2 regions of the Rheinheimera sp. B2H12 genome follow, and region 2 is predicted to be linked to the other one. Evidence: predicted binding sites of a transcription regulator. Region 2 holds the regulator's gene; the other holds the start of a gene.
The links. The regulator sigma-54, encoded in region 2, starts transcription at its own class of promoters, with help from an activator protein. The targets are predictions, from matches to a motif close to TGGCANGNTNCNTGCTT.

Region 1: fliL (flagellar basal body-associated protein FliL) is a predicted target of sigma-54. The motif match lies at 1,634-1,650, and genes of this name have one in related genera.

The regions. Positions count from the first base shown of each region.
Region 1 is NZ_CM184363.1:1,882,218-1,885,797, forward strand. Features, by position in the region: gene AC53GJ_RS08175 (flagellar hook-length control protein FliK) at 1-1,600, shown strand, start outside; gene fliL (flagellar basal body-associated protein FliL) at 1,705-2,259, shown strand; gene fliM (flagellar motor switch protein FliM) at 2,290-3,384, shown strand; gene fliN (flagellar motor switch protein FliN) at 3,384-3,580, shown strand, end outside.
Region 2 is NZ_CM184363.1:586,959-590,538, reverse strand. Features, by position in the region: gene lptA (lipopolysaccharide transport periplasmic protein LptA) at 1-286, shown strand, start outside; gene lptB (LPS export ABC transporter ATP-binding protein) at 288-1,013, shown strand; gene AC53GJ_RS02600 (RNA polymerase factor sigma-54) at 1,061-2,548, shown strand; gene hpf (ribosome hibernation promoting factor) at 2,574-2,861, shown strand; gene ptsN (PTS IIA-like nitrogen regulatory protein PtsN) at 2,872-3,342, shown strand; gene rapZ (RNase adapter RapZ) at 3,339-3,580, shown strand, end outside.

The DNA.
Region 1 (3,580 bases), 1.3 Mb from region 2:
CTTGATTCAGTCCCAGTCAGATGGCCAAAGCAGCACAGTGACAGCACCGCTATTGCCTGAAGCCGGTCAGGTCGCCAACAGCACTGATCCGGCATTGGCTGCTGTGGACTCCCCCTGGTTAGCATTAATTTCAGCGGCGGAACAATATTCGGCAACCTTGACGCAGGCGGAGGGTAAAACCGCTGCCAACCCTCAGAGTGCAGCAGAGCAGCTATCCGCCGAAAAGTCCGATAGCAGTCTGCAAACTGGCATTGCCTTCAATGCTGAGGCCAAAACGCAGGCGGAGCAAAACAGTCCAGTGCTGGCCGGGTTAGTACCGGCAGCCGCGGAGTCAACGCCAGCCGAAGCTCTGGCCGCGACGGCAGATCTGAAGTTAGCGCTGGCAGCAAAAGGTACTGACAGCAGCGCTGCCGTCGCCGCACCTCAATCAGAGCGAGCTGCAGCGTCACCAACTGCGACCACGCCGGATGCGAAGTCACCACCTGAGCTGATAGTGTCAAACGGCGCTGCGCCAGTCGAGAAAGTTCAGAATGCAGTGCCAAATGCTACAGCCCAGCAGATGCCGGCATCACAACCTGAGACAACGCTGGCAGCACAAAGCGCCGAAACAGAGCTGTCGACGGTAACAACTCAAGCCGACAACACAGTAACTGAGCCGCAGGCAGTTGTTCAGTTGGCAGAAAAAACGCTATTGAACGATAAAGCTGTGCCGAGCCGGATTGAGGCTGCAGTGACTACACCACAGCAATTCGTCCAGCAAAACAGTCAGACAGTGGCAGAAAGCGCGCTGCAAACTGAAGTGGTGCTCAACGCAGAGCGGCAACCCACGGCTGCGCCGGTACAACAGGCCATGACCAGTGCCGCTCAGTTAAGCTTTGCTGATCACCAAAAAGCGGCGAATGCTGCTGATGCGCTGAGCAAACAACAACAATTTAAAGCAGAACAAGCCACTGGCGCTGAAGCTGTATCAGCACAAAGCGGCCAGCAGTCAGTGCGTAGTGATGCCTTCAGTGCAGCTTCGACCAACGTATTACCAGAGCAGCAGTTCCAGAGTCTGGCGGCGAGCGCTGGTGATAAATCCCAGCTATTAACGCCGGCACAACAAACGCAAAGTCCGGCGCTGGCAACCCAACAGAGCAGTGCCGCCAGTCAAACCGCAGCGTTAAAAACGGCGGAAGCGCAGTTGCCAACGCTGTATTTACAAGAACCGCAAGCCGCCGCGCAACTGAAAGATCGGGTGATGTATCAGGTGCAACAAAAAATCCAGAGCGCAGAAATCCGTTTAGCGCCGGAAGAACTTGGCTCAGTGCAAATCAAAGTGAATTTGCAGCAGGATCAATTGTCGGTGCAATTTGTGGTGCAGCAGGCGCAGGCAAAAGAAGCATTAGAACAACAAATGCCAAGGTTAAGAGAATTGTTGCAGCAACAAGGCGTTGAGTTGACGGACAGTCAGGTCTCACAACAGCAGCAACAACAGCAAGGCGAAAAACAAGCCAAAGCAGGCTCCCGGCAATTGACCAATACCGAGCTGGTTGATGAAGCTTTACCGCAGCAGGTGACCATCCGCAGTTCAGATCGGATGGTGGATTATTACGCCTGAGACTGATGTTACGCTGGTAAATCCAGCAGTTGATGTCATGATGATTGCGTTTGCCGGGATATGCGGTAAATAATAGAAAAATTGCCGTCTTAACCGGAGTGGATATGGCTGGGGAAAAAGAACTCGAAATCGCCGATGGCGGTGGGAAAAAGAAAAAAATCATCATCATTGCAGCAGCAGCTGTGTTGTTGCTGGGGGGCGGTGCAGGTTACTTTTTATTAAGTGGCGGTGAAGAACCGCCACCGGCAGCAGATGCAGCCGTTACACCGGCGGATGGTGCCGCGGCGGCTGCACCCGCAGCCACTGAAGCACCAGCCGATGCTGCTGCGGCTCAGGTTGGTACTGCGCTTTATGTGTCGATGCCAAGACCTTTTGTGTTTAATGTGCCAGGCGCTGCTCGTGACCGCTTAGTTCAGATCAAGGTGCAATTGCTGGTACGCGGTCAGAATAATGAAGAAACCGCCAAACAGCATATTCCGCTGATCGAAAGCACCATGTTGCGGACTTTCAGTAAAGGCAACGCCGATGATCTGGTGACTGCAGCCGGCAAAGACAGTTTAAAAGCGGCCGCACTGAAAGACGTGCAGGATGCCCTGATTGGGGTCGCCGGTTCGATGGTGGTAGAAGAAGTGTTATTTACCGGATTTGTGATGCAATAAGTCTGTGCAGACAAGCAGAGGGTTAACCAGTTGACTGATTTACTGTCACAAGACGAAATTGATGCGCTATTACATGGTGTTGATGACGTCGAAGAAGAAGAGATAGAAGACAGTTCCGGTGCCGGCGGACGTTCGGCATTTGAATATGACTTTTCTTCGCAGGACCGTATTGTCCGGGGTCGGATGCCGACGCTGGAGATGGTCAACGAACGTTTTGCCCGCCATATGCGCATCAGCTTGTTTAATATGATGCGCCGCACCGCTGAAGTCTCGATCAACGGTGTACAGATGATTAAGTTTGGTGAATATGTTCATACCTTGTTTGTCCCCACCAGTTTGAACATGGTCAGGTTCAGACCACTGAAGGGCACCGGCCTCATCACCATGGAAGCGCGACTGGTGTTTATCCTGGTGGATAACTTTTTTGGCGGCGATGGGCGTTATCACGCCAAAATTGAAGGCCGGGAATTTACTCCGACTGAACGTCGGATTATTCAAATGCTGCTCAAGCTTATCTTTGAAGATTACAAAGAAGCCTGGGCACCGGTGATGGACGTTTCCTTCGAATATCTCGACAGCGAAGTCAACCCGGCGATGGCCAACATCGTCAGCCCGACTGAAGTGGTGGTCATCAGCTCATTCCATATTGAACTGGATGGTGGTGGTGGCGATTTCCACGTCGCTTTGCCTTATTCAATGCTGGAGCCGATCCGTGAATTGCTTGATGCCGGTGTGCAAAGTGATAAAGAAGATACCGATCTGCGTTGGAGTAAGGCGCTCAGAGATGAAATCATGGATGTCAAAGTCAATTTGACCACCAAAATGATGGATGTGGATTTGACGCTGGAACAAGTAATGAATTTACAGGCGGGCGATATTATTCCGATTGAAGTGCCTGAGCATATCACGGTGCTGATTGAAGATTTGCCCACTTACCGCGCCAAAATGGGCCGTTCGCGTGACAATGTGGCACTGAAAATTATCGAAAAAATTAAAAGGCCGGAATCGGTTAAATCAGAGATGCATGTATTTACCAAAGGGGGGCGTCGGCTGGACAGTGACGCCGACATCAGTGAATTAGAAGCAGATTTGATTTTATCTGAACGTTTAGAGGAAAAATGGTAATGGCTGATGATAAAGATACGATGGACGAGTGGGCAGCCGCTTTAGCAGAGGCTGAAGGTGGTGATGGCGCTCAAGCTGTTGAATTAGAAGAGTTACAGGAAGACCGATCGACCATTAGCGCCGATGAAAAACGCAAACTGGAAACTATTCTGGATATTCCGGTGACCATTTCAATGGAAGTGGGCCGGGCCAAAAT
Region 2 (3,580 bases):
CCGCTCAGCTGGTGAAGGCAAAGAAGTGTTTATTGCCACCGGTCAGCCGGCAGAATATGCCCAGTTACTGGAAGGTGACAAACCAATCAAAGCGATGGCGAACGAAATTCGCTATGACTTTGCCAGCCGGATCCTGACATTAACCGGTAAAGCTGAAATTAATCAGAGCGGCAGTCTGGTCCGCAGCTCTGTGATCAAATATGACTTAGCTAAACAAAGCCTGAACGCCAGCAGCGGTAAAGACAACGAACGTGTCAGTACTATTTTCACACCTGAGAAAAAATAATTTGAAAACACTAGTCGCTTCCCATCTGGCCAAAAGTTACAAGGGCCGTCAGGTCGTTAAAGATGTCAGTCTGGCAGTCAATGCCGGTCAGATCGTCGGTTTACTCGGACCTAATGGTGCCGGCAAAACCACCACTTTTTATATGATTGTCGGACTGGTGCCATCGGACAAAGGCACTATCACGCTGGGTGAACAGGACATTACCTTTGATCCTATTCACACCAGAGCCAGACAAGGCATTGGTTATTTGCCCCAGGAAAGCTCTATTTTCCGCAAATTAACTGTCTACGATAATCTGATGGCGATTCTGCAAACCCGGAAAAACTTATCCGCCATAGAGCGCGAGCAACAAGCCGATGAGTTACTGGATGAATTTAACATTACCCATATCCGCAATAGCCTGGGCATGAGTTTGTCTGGTGGTGAAAGACGCCGGGTTGAAATCGCCAGAGCGCTGGCGGCTAATCCGGCCTTTATTTTACTGGATGAACCTTTCGCCGGGGTTGACCCCATTTCAGTACTGGATATCAAAAAAATTATCCAGCACCTGCGTGACCGCGGTATTGGGGTGCTCATTACCGACCACAACGTCCGGGAAACCCTTGATGTTTGTGAAATTGCCTATATTGTCAGTCATGGAGAACTGATTGCTTCCGGCTCACCGGCTGAAGTATTAGCCAATCAGCAGGTCAGAGATGTATACCTCGGAGAGCAATTCAGGCTATAGTTAGCAAAAAGCCAGTTTCACTGGCCGTCAGGAGTGACCAGAAGTACATGAAGCCATCTTTACAACTCCGGCTTGGACAGCAGCTGACCATGACGCCGCAATTGCAGCAGGCGATTAAGCTACTGCAATTGTCAACGATTGAATTACAACAAGAAATTCAGGAAGCGCTGGATGCAAACCCGCTGCTCGAAGCAGCTGATGATGACTACACCAACTTCAATGACAACGGCGCTGCGGCTGATTCTGACCGCCGTGAACATCCTGAGACTGACAGTTTTAATAACGATGAACATAGTGAACCTGACATCCCTGACAGCAGTGAGGCGATGACGGAACAAAACATCAAAGAAGACTTACCACTCGACAGCAACTGGGACGATATGGTCAGTGCAGCCCCGGTTTCCGGCACTTACAACGGTGACGAAGACATGGTGTTTCAGGGCGAGACCACTGAAACCCTGCAGGATTATCTGCGTTGGCAAATGCGCTTAACCCCATTCTCTGATACCGATCTGGCGATTGCTGAAATTATTATTGAAGCGATCGATGCCAATGGCCTGCTGACCATCAGCACTGAAGACATTCTGGACTCGCTTGGCATGCCAGAAGTGGAAGCTGATGAAGTCGAAGCCGTGATTAAACGCATCCAGTTTTTTGATCCCATTGGGGTGGGTGCCCGCAGTATTCAGGAATGTTTGCTGGTGCAATTGCGTCAATTTGATCCAGATACCCCTTTCCTTGCGCAAACCTGCGATATTATTCGTCATCATAGTGAATATTTAGCCAATCGTGATTTCCGTTCTCTGATGCGGGTGGCTAAACTGAAAGAAGATGATTTGCGGGAAGTGATGCGTCTGATCCACAGCCTGAACCCAAGACCAGGGGCCGATGTGATCCGGGAAGAGCAGCAATACACCATTCCCGATGTATCAGTGAAAAAAGTCAAAGGCCGCTGGATGGTTGAATTAAATCCGGATGCCTTTCCAAAGATTAAAATTAATGAACAATACGCGGCGATGTCACGCCATGCCCGTAATTCATCGGACAGCCAGTTTATCCGCTCGCACCTGCAAGAAGCCAAATGGTTTCTGAAAAGTCTGGAGAGTCGGAATGAAACTCTGCTCAAAGTTGCCAACTGCATAGTGCAGCAACAACAGGCATTTTTTGAACATGGCGAAGAAGCGATGAAACCTATGGTGCTGAATGATGTCGCTGAGATGGTTGGCATGCATGAATCGACCATTTCCAGGGTGACCACCCAGAAATTTATGCATACACCACGTGGAATTTTTGAACTTAAGTTCTTCTTTTCCAGTCATGTAAGTACAGAGAGTGGTGGCGAATGTTCGTCGACCGCCATCAGAGCCTTTATTAAAAAATTGGTGGCAGCGGAGAATCCTGCAAAGCCGTTAAGCGATAGCAGGATGGCAGAAATTCTTTCTGAACAGGGCATCAACGTAGCAAGGCGGACCATCGCCAAATACCGTGAGTCTCTGTACATTCCGCCGTCAAATCAGCGCAAGAGCTTGCTATAAGTGCTCATCAAAGAAGGAAATGTCTATGCAAATCAATCTAACTGGTCGCCATGTTGAAATTACTGAAGCACTGAGAGAGTATGTAGACAGCAAGTTTTCAAAACTTGAACGGCATTTTGACCACATCAACAACGTCCATGTTGTGCTGAATGTGGAGAAATTAAAACAAATTGCCGAAGCCAAAATGCATTTAAACGGCGGAGAGGTGTTTGCAATCAGCGAAGATGATAATATGTACGCCGCGATCGACCAGTTGATCGATAAACTTGATCGACAAGTTATTAAACACAAAGAGAAAATTTCTCGTCACTGATTACGGACTTATGAACTTAAGCTCAATGTTATCGAAGGACTGCACAAAAAGTGCGGTCCTTTTTAATAGTAAAAAACGCATTCTGGAATATATTGCCGAGCTTGCCCATCAGCAATTGCCGCAATTACCGGAATCCAGCATTTTTGAAGCGCTGATGGCGCGGGAGAAACTAGGTTCGACCGGTATTGGCGGTGGTATCGCCATCCCGCATGGCAAATTGAAAGATGTCACCAGCCCGGTGTTGATCTTTGTGGTCAGCCAGGATGCGATCCAGTTTGATGCTATCGATAATCAGGCGGTTGATATTTTCTGTGCGATCCTGATCCCGGAAAATCAGTGCCAGACTCATCTCAGTACACTGGCAGGCATTGCCAGGCTACTCAGTCAGAAAGATTTGACGCGTAAGATCAGGCATGCAGAATCTGATGCCGGTTTATATCAGTTATTGTTAACCCATTCAGAGATGGCGGCAGGAAAATGAAACTTCTGGTGGTCAGCGGACGATCCGGTTCAGGTAAATCAGTCGCACTGCGGGTGATGGAAGACCTTGGCTATTATTGTGTCGATAACATCCCGGTCAATTTATTGCCAACCTTGGCAAACGCCGTGATGGGACAATATGAACGGGTTGCTATCAGCATTGATGTACGCAACCTGCCACAGGAACCGGAAGAACTGACCGAGATCCTGTCTTATTTACCACGCAAAGTGGAACTGAC